One region of the Duganella dendranthematis genome, then DNA from elsewhere that is predicted to be linked to it. Evidence: predicted binding sites of a transcription regulator. Region 1 holds the regulator's gene; each other region holds the start of a gene.

What was found. The regulator LexA, encoded in region 1, represses DNA repair genes until DNA is damaged. The targets are predictions, from matches to a motif close to ACTGTATNNNNATACAGT.
Region 2: HH213_RS02080 (PA0069 family radical SAM protein) is a predicted target of LexA. The motif match lies at 1,945-1,962, and genes of this name have one in related genera.
Region 3: imuA (translesion DNA synthesis-associated protein ImuA) is a predicted target of LexA. The motif match lies at 2,575-2,592, and genes of this name have one in related genera.
Region 4: dinB (DNA polymerase IV) is a predicted target of LexA. The motif match lies at 1,757-1,774, and genes of this name have one in related genera.

What each region holds. Positions count from the first base shown of each region.
Region 1 is NZ_CP051684.1:664,261-668,468, reverse strand. It holds gene HH213_RS03145 (cystathionine gamma-synthase family protein) at 1-1,127, shown strand, start outside; gene HH213_RS03140 (SEL1-like repeat protein) at 1,236-2,021, shown strand; gene lexA (transcriptional repressor LexA) at 2,018-2,656, opposite strand; gene HH213_RS03130 (DUF5695 domain-containing protein) at 2,750-4,208, opposite strand, start outside.
Region 2 is NZ_CP051684.1:419,378-423,585, reverse strand. It holds gene HH213_RS02090 (Hsp70 family protein) at 1-1,226, opposite strand, end outside; gene HH213_RS02085 (DUF2760 domain-containing protein) at 1,223-1,804, opposite strand; gene HH213_RS02080 (PA0069 family radical SAM protein) at 1,978-3,135, shown strand; gene HH213_RS02075 (gamma-glutamylcyclotransferase) at 3,127-3,696, opposite strand; gene HH213_RS02070 (NAD(P)H-dependent oxidoreductase) at 3,741-4,208, opposite strand, start outside.
Region 3 is NZ_CP051684.1:814,181-818,388, forward strand. It holds gene HH213_RS03840 (TlpA disulfide reductase family protein) at 1-415, opposite strand, end outside; gene HH213_RS03845 (Y-family DNA polymerase) at 455-1,933, opposite strand; gene imuA (translesion DNA synthesis-associated protein ImuA) at 1,863-2,555, opposite strand; gene HH213_RS03855 (putative Na+/H+ antiporter) at 2,673-3,926, shown strand; gene HH213_RS03860 (extracellular catalytic domain type 1 short-chain-length polyhydroxyalkanoate depolymerase) at 3,934-4,208, opposite strand, start outside.
Region 4 is NZ_CP051684.1:2,206,151-2,210,358, reverse strand. It holds gene HH213_RS10100 (hypothetical protein) at 1-495, opposite strand, end outside; tRNA gene HH213_RS10095 (tRNA-Asp) at 577-653, opposite strand; tRNA gene HH213_RS10090 (tRNA-Val) at 677-752, opposite strand; gene HH213_RS10085 (substrate-binding periplasmic protein) at 868-1,686, opposite strand; gene dinB (DNA polymerase IV) at 1,789-2,937, shown strand; gene HH213_RS10075 (recombination-associated protein RdgC) at 3,007-3,903, shown strand; gene HH213_RS10070 (beta strand repeat-containing protein) at 4,057-4,208, shown strand, end outside.

The DNA of each region.
Region 1 (4,208 bases):
CCGATGCGCGTCAGCTGGCGTCGGTTTTCCAGGGCAAGGAACCGGGCTTCCGCTACGGCCGCCAGGGCAACCCGACCATCTCGGCCCTGGAAGACAAGGTCAACAAGATGGAGCAGGGTGTCGGCACCATCTGCTTCGCCACCGGCATGGGCGCGATCGGCGCCGTGGTGCAGGCGTTGTTGCGCACGGGTGATCATGTGGTGTCGTCGGCCTTCTTGTTCGGTAATACCAACAGCCTGTGGCAGACCGCCATGAGCCAGGGCATCGGCGTGTCCTTCGTGGACGCGACCGATGTGGCCAATGTGGAAGCGGCCATCACCGAGAACACCCGCGTGGTCTTCGTGGAAACCATCGCCAATCCGCGCACGCAAGTGGCGGACCTGAAGCGCATCGGCGAACTGTGCCAGGCGCGCGGCATCCTGTACGTGGTGGACAACACCATGACCACGCCCTACCTGTTCCTGCCGAAAGCGGTGGGGGCGGGCCTGGTGGTTAACGCGCTGACCAAGTCGATCGGCGGCCACGGCAATGCGCTGGGCGGCAGCCTGACCGACACCGGCGCCTACGACTGGACCCGCTTCCCCAATATCTACGAGAACTACAAGAAAGCCGCGCCGCTGCAATGGGGGCTGGCGCAGATCCGCGCCAAGGCGCTGCGCGACTTCGGCTCCTCGCTGGCGCCGGACGCCGCGCACCACATCGCGGTCGGCGCCGAAACGCTGGCCCTGCGCATGCAGCGCACCACCGCCAACGCGCTGGCGCTGGCCGAGTTGCTGGAGAAGGATGAGCGCGTCGCCGCAGTATACTATCCGGGCCTGCAGTCGCATCCGCAGCACGCCATCAGTTCGGAACTGTTCCGCGCGCACGGCTCGCTGCTGAGCTTTGAACTGAAGGATGGCCTGGACTGCTTCGACTTCCTGAACCGCCTCAAGCTGGCGATTCCGGCATCCAATCTGGGCGACAACCGCACGTTGATCATCCCGGTCGCGCACACCATCTTCTACGAGATGGGCGCCGAACGCCGCGCCTCGATGGGCATTGCCGAATCGCTGATCCGCGTCTCGGTCGGCATCGAAGACACCGCCGATCTGCTGGATGATTTCTGCACCGCCCTCGAAGGCTGCTAATTGCTTTTGCCCCCGGTGGCGAATAACCAACGGGCGATATGTTTAGTTTGCTCAAAGTTACCTTCTTGGATAGACTTGATTTTTAAGCACTTAAGTCGAGGGGTAACCATGAAAGCCGCTTTTTTACTGATGGCCGCGCTGGCCGTGGGCAATGTCGCACTGGCTGACGAATTGACCGACGCCAACAAGCTGATGGAAGCGAAGAATTATGCGGGCGCGATGCCGCTGTATGTGAAGCTGGCGTCGGCCGGTAATCCTGCAGCGCAGTTCCGGTTGGGCGAGATTTACTGGTATGGCGAAGGTATGCCTGCCGATACCGCCAAGGGTGACGAGTGGTTCCGCAAAGCGAGTGCCGCCGGCTACGCCGAGGCCAAGGCCGCCCTGACGCTGACCACACAACGCCAGGCCCGTCAAAAAGACATCGACTACTACGTGCAGGGTTATGACGGCGCCGATGTGGCCCTGTCCAATGCCAAATGCGTCACGCCGGACATTCCGGCACGCTCGACCAACAAGCAGGAAATCAAAGGGGTCGGGGATGGCATCGATGCCTGGATGACCTGCTACAACGGCTTCGTGCAAAAGCTACAGGAGTTGCTGCCAGCCGGAAAGGCGATTCCCGCCGACCTGTCCAACCTGATGACCGATGCCGAGATTGGCCGCGCTTCGGCGCAGATGGACCGCGCCTACAGCGCAGTGATTCAGGATGCCCGGCGTCAGGCCGACAAAATCGTTGCCGCGCGCACTGCATGGCAGGCTGGCACCAATGAGTATGTCAGCACGGAGAACGAGCGTACAGCCCGTCACAAGGAAATGCGCGATCGCGAAATACTGGACTTCGCGACCGCATCCGGATCGGTGCGGGATGTCGCACCGAACAACATCAAGCGTTAGTGCCAGGTGCGCATCAGGCCGACCGCCAGGCCTTCCAGCGCGAACTCGTCCGCTTCCGGATCGACGGTGATGATCTTGAAGTCCGGATTTTCCGGCAGCAGTTCGATCAGGCCGCCGGTCTTGCGGTAGCGCTTGACCGTGACGTCGTTGCCGATGCGGGCGACGACGATCTGGCCGTTCTTGGCGCTATCGACTTTTTTCACGGCCAGCAGGTCACCGTCCATGATGCCGGCGTCGCGCATCGATTCCCCGCGTACCTTCAGCAAATAATCCGGCTTGGCGGCGAACATGGCCGGGTCGACGTTGTAGTTGGTTTCCAGGTTTTCTTGCGCCAGGATCGGCGAGCCAGCGGCCACGCGGCCGATCAGCGGCAGCGACATCATCAGCGCGGCCGGAATTTTCGACGCGGCCGGTTCGGCGTGCACGCCCAGCAGACGGATGCCGCGTGAGGTGCCGGCGGCGATTTCAATCGCACCCTTGCGGGCCAGCGCCTGCAAGTGTTCCTCGGCGGCGTTGGCGGACTTGAAGCCCAGTTCATTGGCGATCTCGGCGCGCGTCGGCGGGAAGCCGGTGTTTTCGATCGCGTCCTTGATCAGATTCAGGATTTGTTCCTGGCGGGCGGTGAGCTTAAGCATGGGGTACGGTGAGCCTGTGTATATAGACAGTCTGTATTTTTGTACAGTATGCCTTGAAATGCAAGGGAATTTGTTGCCTCGGACGAAATAAATTCACTTGGTGCGCCAGGCGGTCACTCCCTCTGTCAACGTCACCAGCGCGTCGTTGCGCTTGCCGTCGCGCTCGACGATCACGCGCGCGGTCGGCGTCGATGCCGTGCGCGGCGCCAAATGCAGCGTGATGGCGCCGTTGCGGATGTCGATATCGGCGCTGTCGATCTTGCCGGCTTCCAGCGTGATCCAGGTGCGGGTCGAGGCGACAAACAGGCGACTGCGGGCGCTGTCCTTCGGCGTGATGTGCAGCGTGGCGCCGTCATTGCGCAGGTTGGCGCCAAAGGCCAGCCAGCCGAACACCGGATCGTTGAGAACGTAGGTGGCGGTGGCGTAGGCGTGGCCGTAGAAGCCCATGCCGTAGTCGCCGCTGTAGGCGTCCCAGCGCATCATGTCCGGCCAGGCGTGGAACGCGGCCGAGGCAAAGCCTTGCTGGTCGATATTGGTGATGCCGCCCAACAGGCCACCGTACGCCACGCGCAGCAGGTGCAGGTCGGTCGGGTTGGCGCGGTAGGCGGCAAACAACGGCACCGCGTTCAGCGTCGAGCCGTAGTGGTGCAGCTGGCGTTCGATGCGGCGCGTCTTGCCGCCGTACAGGAAGTCCCAGTAGCGGCGGGCGTTGCCGTTATAGCCCCAGCTTGGCAGCGTCGGGTCGTAGCCGAGGATGACCTCGCGCGTGATGTCGGCCTGCTTCTGGTAGCCGAAATAGCGCATCCAGGCGTAGACCTCGGCCTGGCCCGTCGAGTCCCACGCCATCTCGCTGCCGAACGGGTAGGCCAGCGAGCGCCAGTGGTCGGCGCGCTGCTTCATCAGGCGTTCCATATTGGCGGCTTCGGCTTGCAGGCCTTCACGTTGCAGGTCTTGCAGGATGTCGACGAAGACGTCGCCTTCCATCAACCCGAACTGCGCGTATTCGGGCGCGTCGCGCTCCATCGCCACCACGGTCTGGTAGGCGTGTTGCAGATACCAGCGCCAGTCGTGCGCGGTGACCAGGCCGCTGTGGTTGCGCGCCAGGCGGTACAGCACCCAGTGGCCGATCGCCACGTGCGGATAGTTGTAGGCGCGGCCGAGGTCGCCGGCATCCTTCTTGTTCCACGAGGTCCAGCTCTTCCAGTCTTGCGTGGCGCCGTAATAGGCCGGGAAGGCTTGCGGATCGTAGTAGAACAGGCTCTTGCGCACAGCGCCGGCCTGCGGGCCTTCCGCTACTTGCAGTTTGCCGAGCACGGTCTCGTTGACCAGGCGTTCCAGCCTGGCCACCTCGGCCGCGTCCGGATTGTCGAGTTGTTTCATGATGGCCGCGACCCAGCTGCCGGCGCCGCCTTCGTCGCTCATGCCGGAGATCCACACGCGGGTGTCGTCGGTGACGATGCGTTTGGCGTCGTTGTCGTAGGTCAGGATCGCCGGCGCACGCTGGAAAGGATCGGTCTTGTCATCGAACCATTGCTGCGTGGTGCTGAAGCGG
Region 2 (4,208 bases), 240 kb from region 1:
GGGTGCAAGAACGTCGCGTCGGCGCTTTGCTTGCCGGCGTAGCCTTCCAGTTCCGCCGTAGCGCCCAGCTGGCGTGCCAGGAACGCGGCCAGATGGCGCGTGATGCCGGCGTCCTGCGCGTACGGCAGGCCAAGCTGCGTCAGGCCCGCGCGGGTACGCACAGCCGGACGCGCAGCAGCTTCCACTTGCGGGAAGAAGCCATCGAGAATAAAGGTCGTCACTTCATCGCGCGTCAACTCGGTGCGGATCGAACCGCCAATCAGCTTGGAGCCACGGCTTGGCACCACGATTGGCCAGGTAGCGATGGTGGCGTCAGCCAGCAGCTTTTCCTTGGCGGTGCGGCAGCCGTAGGTCAGCGCGCGCATCTGCCACGCGTCCAGCTGCGTGCCGGCGGCGGCCAGTTTGCGCGCCACCAGGTGTGCCAGCGCCAGGTCCATATTGTCGCCGCCGAGCAGAATGTGATCGCCGACCGCGATGCGGTGCGGTTCCAGCACGCCGTCGCGTTCCAGCACGGCGATCAGCGAAAAGTCGCTGGTGCCGCCGCCTACGTCCACCACCAGAATGACGTCGCCCGGTTTGACTTCCTTGCGCCAGCGGCCTTCGCTGCCTTGAATCCAGCTATACAGCGCGGCCTGCGGTTCTTCCAGCAGCGTGAGGTTGGTGTAGCCGGCGGCGCGTGCCGCGTCGGCGGTCAGTTCGCGCGCGCCCGGATCGAAGGAGGCAGGAATCGTCACCGTCACCGCCTGTTCGCCGAACGGCGCATCAGGGTAGGCCTGCTCCCAAGCCTTGCGCAGGTGGCTCAGATAACGGGTCGAGGCTTCCAGCGGCGACACGCGCGTGACTTCTTCCGGCGCGTCGTTCGGCAGCAGCGCGGAGCGGCGGTCGACGCCGGGATGGCTCAACCAGCTCTTGGCGCTCGACACCAGGCGGATCGGCGTGGTGGCGCCACGGCTACGCGCCATTTCGCCGGCCACGCCGGTAAGTTCTTCGGCGCTTTGCTGCCACGGCAGATTGTTCTCGCCTGGCGCCAGTTCGTCGGCGTGCGGCAGGTACAGGAAGGACGGCAGCAGCGGCAGTTCTTCGATGGTGCCCGGTGCTGTCAGCTGTGGAATCGCCAGCACGCCATGCTCGGTCTTTTCGCCTTCGCTGGCTTGCAGGTTGACATACGACAGCGCGCTGTGCGTGGTGCCTAGGTCGATGCCGATGGCGTAACGTGGATCGCTCATAGTTCCACCTCCGCCGGCGCCAGGATGGCCGCGTCATGGGCTTCCGCCAGTTTCGGCAGGCGTACTTCGGCCGAGCGCCAGCCGCGGTGACTCAGCGTGCCGCGGAACGGTGCTTTGCCGACCACGTTGCCAGTCAGGCGCACTGCGGCGGCGTCGAAGCCTTCCGCCAGTTCGACCCGGCTGCCTTCCGCTTCGCTGCGGATCGGCTGGATCGTGAAGTGCTCTTTCAGCACCTTGGCGCAGCCTTCGTGCACCACGCGCGCGGCGGCGCCGATGTCGGCGTCGGAATAAGCGCTGAGGTTTTCCTGGGTGAAGTCGATCAGGCGCGCTTCGCGCTGGAACAGCGACAGCAGTTGCAGCGCGGCGTCCGGCGTGGCGACGCGCAGCGTGACCGGTGCCGGTGCCGGTACGGGTGCAGGTGCAGGCGGCGCGACCGGTGCGGCCGCCGGTTGCGGTGCATCGTCAATGCGCGCCAGGCGTGCTGCATAGTCGGCATCGGACAGCGCGCGGAAGAAAGCGCCGATGGCGATGGAAATCCGGCTGAAGAAAGACGGCAGAGGTTGGCTCGAATTATTCATGTTATGGCTCACTGTAAGGTTGCCGAGCGCTGCGCTGAGCGCGCGCTGGGGCGAAGCCCGGCATGATACCAGCTTGCCCCGGCGCTCCCCAAGGATGCAAGCGGATTTCACTTGATATGGCGGCGGCGAAGGTCTAATATACTGTATATGTATACAGTATTTCGAGCGATGCCATGTCCCACGATGAAAACAACCAGCAGCAGGTAATGCTGCCACCGCCTTCGCTCAAGGCGCAAAAAGGGCGGGGGGCGGTGTCCAATATGCAGGGCCGTTACGAACTCAACGCGCGCGAAGCCTATGACGACGGCTGGGAACGCGAGGAAGAAGAGGAGCGTCCATGGAAAACCCACGTCACCGAGGAAATCTGCAAGTCCATCCTCAGTCGCAATGCATCGCCGGATTTGCCGTTCAGCGTGTCGCTCAATCCGTATCGTGGTTGCGAGCATGGCTGTATTTACTGCTTTGCGCGGCCTACGCACAGCTATCTGGGACTGTCTCCAGGGATGGACTTCGAGAGCAAGATCTTCGCCAAGATCAACGCGCCGGAAATGCTGCGGCGCGAACTGGCCAAGCCGGGCTACGAGCCGCAGTCGATCGCACTGGGCGTCAACACCGACGCCTACCAGCCCTGCGAACGCCAGTACAAGCTCACGCGCCGCGTGCTGGAAGTGTTACAGGAATGCCAGCATCCGGTAGGCCTGATCACCAAGAATTCGCTAATCGAACGCGACATCGACATCCTGTCGGCGATGGCGGCCAGGCAGCAGGCTGGCGTTGCCATCACGCTCACCACGCTGGACCCGGCCATCGCCCGTACGCTGGAGCCGCGCGCGGCAGCCCCGGCGCGTCGCCTGCGCACCATCCGCACACTGACCGACGCCGGTATTCCCGTGGCAGTCAGTATCGCGCCCATCATCCCCTTCATTACGGAGCCGGACATCGAGCGGATACTGGAGGCGGTCAAGGAGGCTGGCGCCATCAGCGCGCACTACACGGTGCTGCGGCTGCCGTGGGAAGTGGCGCCGCTGTTCAAGGAATGGCTGCAAGCGCATTTCCCCGAGCGGGCGCAGCGGGTGATGAATCGCGTGCGTGAAATGCGCGGCGGTAAAGACTACGACAGCAACTTCGACACCCGCATGAAGGGCGAGGGCGTGTGGGCAGAGCTGATACGGCAGCGCGTCAAGATCGCCTCGGAGCGGCTGGGGCTGACGGGCCACGGCAGCCGCTTCCACCACATGGATGCGTCGCAGTTCACCCGGCCACTGGTGGTGCCACCGCTGGGCGCGCGCGCCAAGGCGGCGGCCGATGCGGGGCAGCTGGATTTATTTTAATCGTAATGCAGCGAGATGGCGTTCGATCTCGAACACGTGCTGGTCGTGGCGGCCCAGTTCGCGCAGGGCGCTGGCCAGGTGGTTGAGGTAGTCGCTATTGGGGCCGCTTGGGCCGGCGGCGCGGGCGATGTGGGCGGCTATCTCCTGCTCGGAGGCGGCACCGAGGAAGGCGGTGTTGTCCGGCGTGGCGATGTAGACCAGGCCTTCGACTTCACCCTCGTCTTCAAAGGTGATGGACAGAGGCAGCCGCAGATAGCCGTTTTTTTCGCGGTGGTCCAGGTGAACGAACACCTCCGGCGTGATCAGGTAGGCCATGCCGTGGCAGATGGCGCCTGGCTCTTCGATCAGCGTAACCACGCGGCCTGGTGCTTCCGGCGTGCCGCGATGGTCGTGCGAGCCTTGCCAGAAGCGCCGCGTCCAACCGGCAATGCTGGCCGGCCGGCGTTGCAGGTAGGGGAAGTCAGCCTTGTAGATCAAGGAGCCGTAGCCAAACAGCCAAACGCTGTGATGGCCGTCAAACTTGTCCATCAATTGATTGATGGCGATGGTGTCCGCAGTCATACCGCTATTATAAAACAGCGGTAGCGCTAACATCAGCGCGCGTGTTAAAGCGCCAGTGCTGCTGGCAGATCGGCCAGCTGGCGTACCACGTGCAGGCGGCGGACGCCCATGAAATCGAAGGCGGCTTTGAGCAGCACTTCGTGTTGACCGACCAGTTTCGCTTCGGACTCCAGGCCCATCACGGCGCAGCCGGAAGTGACCAGGATCAGGTGCGGATCGGCGCGGCCCTGGCCGGTGGCAGTATGCAGTTCCAGCAGGCGGTCCAGCCACGCCTTGAGCGTCGACGGGACGGAGAAGTTGTGCATGGGGGCGCCCAGCACCACCACGTCGGCTTCCTGGAATTCCCGCAGCAGCGAGGCGCTTTGCAGGGCTTCGGCGCGCAGTTCGGCGTTCATCGGAATCTCGGCGTCCCAGCGCTGGCTGATCACTTGCAACAGCGGGCCGCTGGCGTGTGACAGCGGCGAGGCAGCGAGGTCGCGGTACAGGACGGTGGCCTGTTCGTTAGCCGCAGT
Region 3 (4,208 bases), 150 kb from region 1:
ATGCGTTGCCGGGCATGCTGCCCTGCGCCGACGTGCTGGTAATCAGCAGCACCGTACCTGCCAGCCACAGCACGCTGGCTGCGCCAACCGTCACCGCCACGGCCTTGCGGATGGTGCGATCACGCTGCCATATCACCAGCGCAACCACCCACGCGGCGATGACACCGCTTTGCGCATCCCAGCCGCCATCGCGGATGTCCAGAATGGTCAACAGATGACTCAGATACAAGGACTGGTAGCGCAGGACAAACGCCAGCCGCGCCACCAGCACCGCCACAATAAACATGATGGTGATCGACGTCTCGATCTTGCGCTCATTGCGGCGGTCGAAATAGCGGGCGATTGCAAAGCTGATCGTTACCACGATCAACAGCAACAGCGCGGTGTACGGCAGTAACAGCGGGCCTATCTTCATGACGTCGATACGTGAAAGCAAAAAAGCGCATGATACGTCTTATCCAAACAATCCGTGCAGATACCAGCGCGTTTCCGGTTCCGTCGCGCCGCTGTCGCGTTCCTTGAACAGCCAGTAGTGTGCGTTGTCCTCCCCTTGCGCCATGAAGTAATCGCGCGTCTGCATCGCGCCCCACCACCCTGATTCGATGCGCTCGCCGGTGGAGCGGATGCGCAGCGGCGAGCCGTAGTACGGGCGGTGGTCGCGCATCATCAGCGCAATCGGCTTGGGCAGCAGCCAGGTCGGACGCGGCAGGCTGCCGATGTCCGGCGGCAGTTGCGCGCGGGCTTCGGCCGGACGGATTTTAGTCTGGATGCTGACCCAGCTGTTGGCATGCTCGGGCCGGTAGTCGGCGTTGGGTGCGGCTTGCAGCACGTTGTCCGCGCCCAGCCGCGCAGCCAGCAGTTCCAGCAGGCGCTGCCAGTCTTCCTTGCTGCCGCCCGGTTCGGGAAAGAGCGATTCGCTGGGCGGCGCCATCGGCTGCACCTGCGGCGCTTCCAGGCACAGGCCGATGACCGGCGCCGGCAACTCCAGCTTGGCCAGCCGCTCCTTCAGCAGACGCACCAGATGCGTGTCTTTCCAGGTCGGTTCGGCCAGCATGATTTCCACCACTGTGGGCGGGCCGGCGATGCGGCCGCGCTCGTGCTCCAGCAGCAACTGGATGCGCTCGACCGCCAGTTGGTGCGCGCTCAGCCAGCCGGTCAATTGCAGCACCAGCCGGTGCGCGCCGAACAGCAGCGCTTCGGCATTTTCCACGCGGTCGAACAGCTCCAGCTTGGCGTGGAAACTGGCCGGCGCCGCCAACCACTGGTGCAGCTCCGGCCGGGCGCCGTGGGCGTCGTCCAGCATGTCCAGCAAAGCGCGACCGCAACGGCGCTGCAAGCCGGGACGCGGTAGGCTCCGCAGTTGGCCGATGGTCAGGCAACCGATGCCTTCCAACCAGTCCAGATAGGCGCGCGCCGGCGGCAGCAGCCCGGGCGGCAAGCCCTCCAGACGACGTTCAAGCGAGGCCATCGTCAAGCTGCGGCCGGCGTTGCTACGCGCCAGCATCCAGGCGCCGCGCGCGGTCGGCGCGCAGCTGAGCGTGCCGGTAAAGCCCAGCGCCCGCACGCTCTGCGCCACCCGATGGCACAGCGCGCGAATGCCGCCAAACAGGCGCAGGCTGGCGCCGACATCCAATAGCAGCGTGGCCTCTTCCGCCTCGGCCAGTTGCGGCGTAAATTGCAGCAGCGCCAGCGCGGTGGCCTGCAACGCTTCCGCTTCCAGCGGCAACGAGCGCTGCTGGAACTGCGTTTGCGGCGCCAGCATGATGGCGCCGCCGCGCCGCAAGCCCCGCCGTACGCCGGCTTCATACGCCGCCGCCGACAGGGCGATCACGCGCTCCTGCTCCAGCACCACCGTGCCCTGGTCAGTTGACCAGCGCGGGCAGAATACTTCGAGCGGGAGCTGTGGCAGGTGTATCGCGATCCAGAGGCGCATGGCGTTGCAGCAAAGCAGGGGTTAAAGGTAAGAACAAGGGCGTATCGCGTTGCGGTCCGCGCCGTTTGACAAAGCCGATGTCGACCCCGCCCGCTGCCGGTTTCAACGACAGCCGCAGCGGCGCCGGCGACGCGTCCTGCGCGGCCGCCAGCGGCCGCACCATGCAGAACAGGGTCTCGCCGCTTTGCGCCGCCAGGTGCAGCCGCCGCAGCGTTTCGCCGCGCGCCTGCTTTTGCCAGAACAGCAGCGCGCCGCAACAGCCGCTGCGCAGGATTTGTTCAGCCGCCCACAGCGCATCGCTGGCCTTGGCGCCGCTGCGCACCCACAGCAGTTGCGACGGCTCCAGCCCCAGCGCGGCCAGCGCCAGCGCTTGCGGCAAATGCGGCGGTTGCAGCAACACGATGGGACGCTTGTCCAGCGCGGCCAAGGCCGGCTGCAACAAACGCAGTTCACCAATGCCATGCTGCTGCACCAGCAGATCGATCAGCGTGCCCAGCGGCCAGCCGCCTCCCGGCAACTGCGCGGACAAGGCGGCAAAGCCTGTGTCCGCGCAGCGCGTGGCGCTATGCGCCAGTTGGTCCGCGCGCCAGAGCGACGGATGCAGGGTTTCCGGGTGTATCATGGCATTGTACCGCAAAAATACTGTATAAATACACAGTACTATCTACACCGTAGTTTGACAAGGTTTTTTTGCCTTTGCTGTACCATGTACCCAGGAGAAATGATCAAAGGAAGCACTTTGCAAACGATACAACTGGTAGGCGCAATCCTGTTCGGTCTGGCACTGATTCACACCTTCGCCGCCAAGTCTTTCGAGAAGCTGGCGCATCGTCATCCGCGTCATGCCGGCCTGTTCCATCTGCTGGGCGAAGTCGAGGTGGTGTTCGGGTTCTGGGCGTTTATCTTGATGATTGCACTGGCCTTGCTGAATGGCGGCCAGGCGGCCATCGCCTACGCCGAATCGCGCCAGTACACTGAGCCGCTGTTTGTGTTTGTGGTGATGGTGGTGGCGGCTTCGCGCCCCGTGATGGACTTCGTCCAGCGCGTCTTGTCGGCGCTGGCGCAATGGATGCCGGTGCGGGCCGAACTGGCGCTGGTGTGGTTCGGCCTGGCGCTGGTGCCGCTGACCGGTTCGCTGATCACCGAGCCGGCCGCAATGACGCTGGCGGCGCTGATGCTGGCGCCGCTCATCTTCCGCGACGGCATGCCGGAATGGTTGAAGTATGCGGCGCTGGGCGTGCTGTTCGTGAACATTTCCATCGGCGGCATGCTGACCGCCTACGCCGCGCCGCCGGTGCTGATGGTGGCCGCCACCTGGGATTGGGACACCGCCCACATGGCGGCGCACTTTGGATGGAAGGCCGTGATCGCGGTACTGATCAACGCCACCGTGATCAGCTTCATGCTGCGCAAGCATTTGCGGGCATCGGCACCGGCCGCCTTGGCTGACAAGGCGCCGGCGGTGCCATGGGCCGTGACGCTGATCCATCTGGGCTTCCTGGCGGCAGTGGTGGTGCTGGGTCATCATGTCGAACTGTTCCTCGGCATATTCATGCTGTTCCTCGGCTTTACCACCGCCTACCAGCGCTACCAGAGTCCGCTGATCATCAAGGAAGGCTTGCTGGTCGGCTTCTTTCTGGCCGGGCTGGTGGTGCTGGGCGGAATGCAGCAATGGTGGCTGCAACCGATCGTCGAAAGCCTGTCGCCGCTGGCGCTGTTCTTCGGCGCGATGAGCCTGACGGCCATCACCGACAACGCCGCCCTCACCTATCTCGGCTCGCTGATCGACGGCATCTCGCCGCATGCGCAATACATGCTGATGGCCGGCGCCGTCACCGGCGGCGGCCTGACAGTGATCGCCAACGCGCCGAATCCGGCCGGCGCCTCGCTGTTGCGGCGCGGCTTCCGCGACGAATCCATCGGCGCCCTCGGCCTGCTGGCCGGCGCGCTGGCCCCCACCGCAGTCGCGGCGCTGGCCTTCCTGTTGTTGTAAGTAAGGCCTAGCGCTGGTGGCGCGAGAAGAATTCCAGCAGCATTTTGCTGGCGTCGGGACCGGCCTTGGCGTTGAAGGCGAGCGCGGGATCGCCGCCGCTCCAGGCGTGTTCCAGTTGTTCGATGTGGGCGATGCGCAGCATGAGTTTGCGGCCGACGTACAAGTCGTGCAGCTGGTGCGCGTTGTGGCGGCCTTTCGGTTTGAACGTGACTTTGGCCGGGCCGGTGAGGCGGTTCAGCAGCATGCTTTGGCGCGCCAGCTGGATTTGGTTGATGGGGCGGA
Region 4 (4,208 bases), 1.5 Mb from region 1:
GCGATGACGCAGTATGAGTGCTGACAACAGCCAGACCAGCAGCAGCGAGACAACAGTGAGCAGCAGTGCTTGCGCTGCGATCGGGCGCAGCCAGTCCGGCCACTGGAAAAACCAGATCGCGGTGGAAAGGGCGTAGACCAGGCTCAGCGGACCGACGATCAGACCGGCGACGGCGGCGTCGGCCTGCCATTTGCTGCGCGGCGAAATCGGCAGCGGCCGGCTCCATAGCATCACCGCCGCCGGATGCAGGCGCTTGCGCAACAGCCAGACCGGCAAGGCACCCAGCAGCGTCTGGCCGGCGAACAGGCTGAGCGCTTGCGGCCACGGCTGGCCGGCGGCAAACAGGCCGGGCAGGGCGATGACGGCGATCAGGCCAATCAGCACCGGGCCAAAGCCGAGCAAAATATATTCGAGGGAGCTTTTCAGGCTGGCGGCGAAATGCAGCAGCGCGTGCCGTGCCAGGCGTAGACGGAAATGGAGATAAGCATTTTTCATTGCCGATCAGCTTACATGCTAATTCTGAAATGCAAATGAAAAAAAGGCCCGATGCGAACATCGGGCCCTTCTTCTGAATATTGGCGGAGCGGACGGGACTCGAACCCGCGACCCCCGGCGTGACAGGCCGGTATTCTAACCAACTGAACTACCGCTCCAATTCGTTGTTTATAAGTTTAGCTGGTGGGTGCTGAGAGGCTCGAACTCCCGACCTACGCCTTGTAAGGGCGCCGCTCTACCAACTGAGCTAAGCACCCAGAAAACTTATCAGCCTTGTTTCATTTAACTGCGACAACTGCTGAACGAGGCCGTATTCTATAGGACGCCGATTCGGTTCCGCAAGGGGTTTTGTAAATAATTTAGAAAATTGTTTTAGCGTGGCGGCGGCAGCGCGTTGAGCAGCTCGCGGGTGCCGTCGGCGAATAACCGGTGCGAAATGTCGGCGCCGAGGTAGCGTTCGTAGAATGTCTGCATGGTGCCGTCGACCACAATCGAACGCAGTGCGTCGGCATAGCGTTGCAAGATGGGCTGCGGTACTTTCTTCGATACGTACAGGCCGACCATCATGCGCGGCGATTCGCTGACCGGGGTCGCGCTCATCTTGGCGGTCAGGCCGAACAGGCGCTGGTTCAGCAGGTGGATGGTGGCCGGGGCCAGCGTGCCTTCGGCGCGGCCGGCCTTGATCTTGCGGAACACCACGCCGAAATCGCTGACATATTCGAGCCGGCCTTGCTGCTGCAGCCGGTCCAGCTGACGCTGCGCGTCGGCGGTGTAGAAGATGCCGCGCGTGATGTTCAGGCGCGCGGTACTGTGCTCGACGAAGTCGGCCAGGCTGCGGAACTTGCCGGCGTCCGTTCCCAGCAGAACCAGTTCGAAGCGGGTCCAGGTGTAAGGCAGCCAGGTGCCGTAGCGGTCACGCTCGGCCGTGCGTAGCGAGGCGCCGGTCATTTCCAGTTCATTGCTTAAGAACAGCGCTTGCTGGCGGCTGCGCGGATACCAGCGCACGTTGAGCTGGCAGCCGCTGCGCAGCTGGATTTCGGCCAGCACGTCGATATTACTGCCGCGAATCACCGTGCCGTCGAGGTAGGATGAATAACCGAGATCGCTGACGCCAACCCGCGCCGGTGGGCAGGCAGGGTCCAGCGGCACCGCCTGCGCAGCAGTGAATGACAGCCATAAAGCTATCAACAAAGTGGACAGGCATCTGGTCATGCAACGAGTGTAGCATTGGCAACTTGCATGCCGGCGATTTTCGGTGGATACTGTACGTATTTACAGTATTATTTGTGTATTATGGCCGACACCGCGCGCCGCATTGCCCATATCGACATGGACGCTTTCTTTGCGTCAGTGGAGTTGTTGCGCTATCCGCAGCTGCGCGGCCAGCCGGTGGTAATCGGCGGCCGCGGCTACGATCCCGAGCAGCGTGACGATGGCTCGTACGTCTTCAAGCGCCTGCGCGATTACGTCGGCCGCGGCGTCATCACCACCGCCACCTACGAGGCGCGCGCGTTTGGTGTCGGTTCGGCGATGGGCATGATGAAGGCGGCCAAGCTGGCGCCGGACGCCATCCTGCTGCCGGCCAACTTTGACTCTTACCGCCATTATTCGCGCCTGTTCAAGCAGGCGGTGGCCAGCATCGCGCCGGATATCGAAGACCGCGGCATCGATGAAATCTTCGTCGACCTGACCCATGTGGATGGCGAGACGCAGGAGATCGGCGCCCGCATCAAGCAGGCGGTGCAGGACGCCACCGGTCTCACCTGTTCGGTCGGCATCACGCCCAACAAGCTGCTGTCGAAAATCTGTTCGGATCTGGACAAGCCGAACGGCCTGACGCTGCTGGGCTTTGACGATATTCCCACCCGCATCTGGCCGCTGGGCGTGCGCAAGGTCAACGGCATCGGCCCCAAGGCCACCGAAAAGCTGGCCTCGCTGGGCATCGAGACGGTGGGCCAGCTGGCGCAGGCCGACCAGGGCTTGTTGCAGGATTATTTCGGCGCGCATTACGCGGCGTGGCTGGCGCGGGTGGCGCAGGGGATTGACGAGCGCGAAATTTCCACCAGCCGCGAGAGCAAGTCGATGTCGCGCGAAACCACCTTCGAGCGCGACCTTCATGCGCGCCAGGACCGGGCCACCTTGTCCGGCATCCTGACGACGCTGTGCGAGCGGCTGGCGGACGATCTGAAGCGCAAGGATTACGTCAGCCGCACCATCAGCATCAAGCTGCGGTACGACGATTTCCAGATCGTCAGCCGCAACGTGACGCTGCCGCAGGCGGTGGCCGAACCGGCCGCGATCCTGCAGGCGGCGCGCGAATGCCTGAAGCGGGTGCCGCTGCAGCGCAAGCTGCGCCTGCTGGGCGTGCGTGCCAGCACGCTCGAACCTCCCGGCGCCATGGCCAGCGCGCAACAGCCGGTGCAGGGCGATCTATTCGCCTGAGACCAGGGCTGCGGCAGCGTGTAAAATGGCGCTCCTTTTGCAATTTCCGAAACAAGGCCAGTCAACTTTATGTGGTTCAAGAATCTACAGATTTACCGTCTGCCGGCCCCTTGGGCCTACACTCCCGAACAACTGGAAGAAGCGCTGTCGTCGAATGCGTTCACGCCGGCCAGCAGCAACGAGCTGCTGCGCCAGGGCTGGGACAAGCCCCGTCCTAACGGCGGCCTGGTGCACGTGGTCAACAAGCAGATGCTGATCGTGCTCGGCACCGAAAAAAAATTGCTGCCGTCCAGCGTCATCAACCAAGTCGCTAAGGCGCGCGCCGCCGAAATGGAAGAAGCCCAGGGCTTTGCGCCGGGCAAGAAGGCCATGAAGGAACTGAAGGAGCGCGTGGCCGACGAACTGCTGCCGCGCGCGTTCTCGATCCGCGGCAACGTCTGGACCTGGATCGACCCGGTCAACGGCTGGCTGGTGGTGGATGCCGCCAGCCCGGCCAAGGCCGACGAAGTCATCAAGCTGCTGTTGAAAGCGGTCGACCGCATGCCGCTGGAAAGCCTGCGCGTGCAGCGCTCGCCGGTGGGCGTGATGACCGAATGGCTGCAAACCGATGAAGCGCCGGCCGGTTTCACGGTCGACATGGACACCGAACTGCGCGCCACCGGCGAGAGCAAGGCGGCGGTACGTTACGTCAAGCATTCGCTGGACCCGGAAGAAGTGCGCCGCCACATCGCCGCCGGCAAGCAGTGCACCCGCCTGGCCATGACCTGGGACAGCAAGATTTCCTTCGTGCTGACCGAATCGCTGGCGATCAAGGGCGTCAAGCCACTCGACGTGCTGAGCGAAAAAGACGCCGGCGTGCGCAATGACGACGAGCGCTTCGACGGCGATTTCATGCTGATGACCGGCGAACTGGCCAAGCTGATGGCCGACGTGGTGGAAGCACTGGGCGGCGAAGCCAAGGCGTAAGCCCTTTTCCTTGCCTTTTAGTTACAAATGCCGCGAAGTCGTTGATTTCGCGGCATTTTTTAGTTGATAAATACGAAAAATATGTGCATTGCCGTGAGGAAAGTACGACAAATTCTGCTATAGTGAAAAGTCTTATCAAAAGAGGAACTTCCTATGAGCGGCCCTGTCGGATTGACCACACTGCAGATCGCCAATCTGACCTCGCAGCAGGTGGCGGCGTGGACCACGGCGGACATCGCCGAGCTCACGCTGGCGCAACTGCCGGCGCTGCGCCCGGCCGTGCTGAATGCCGCCGGCGCCGCCAG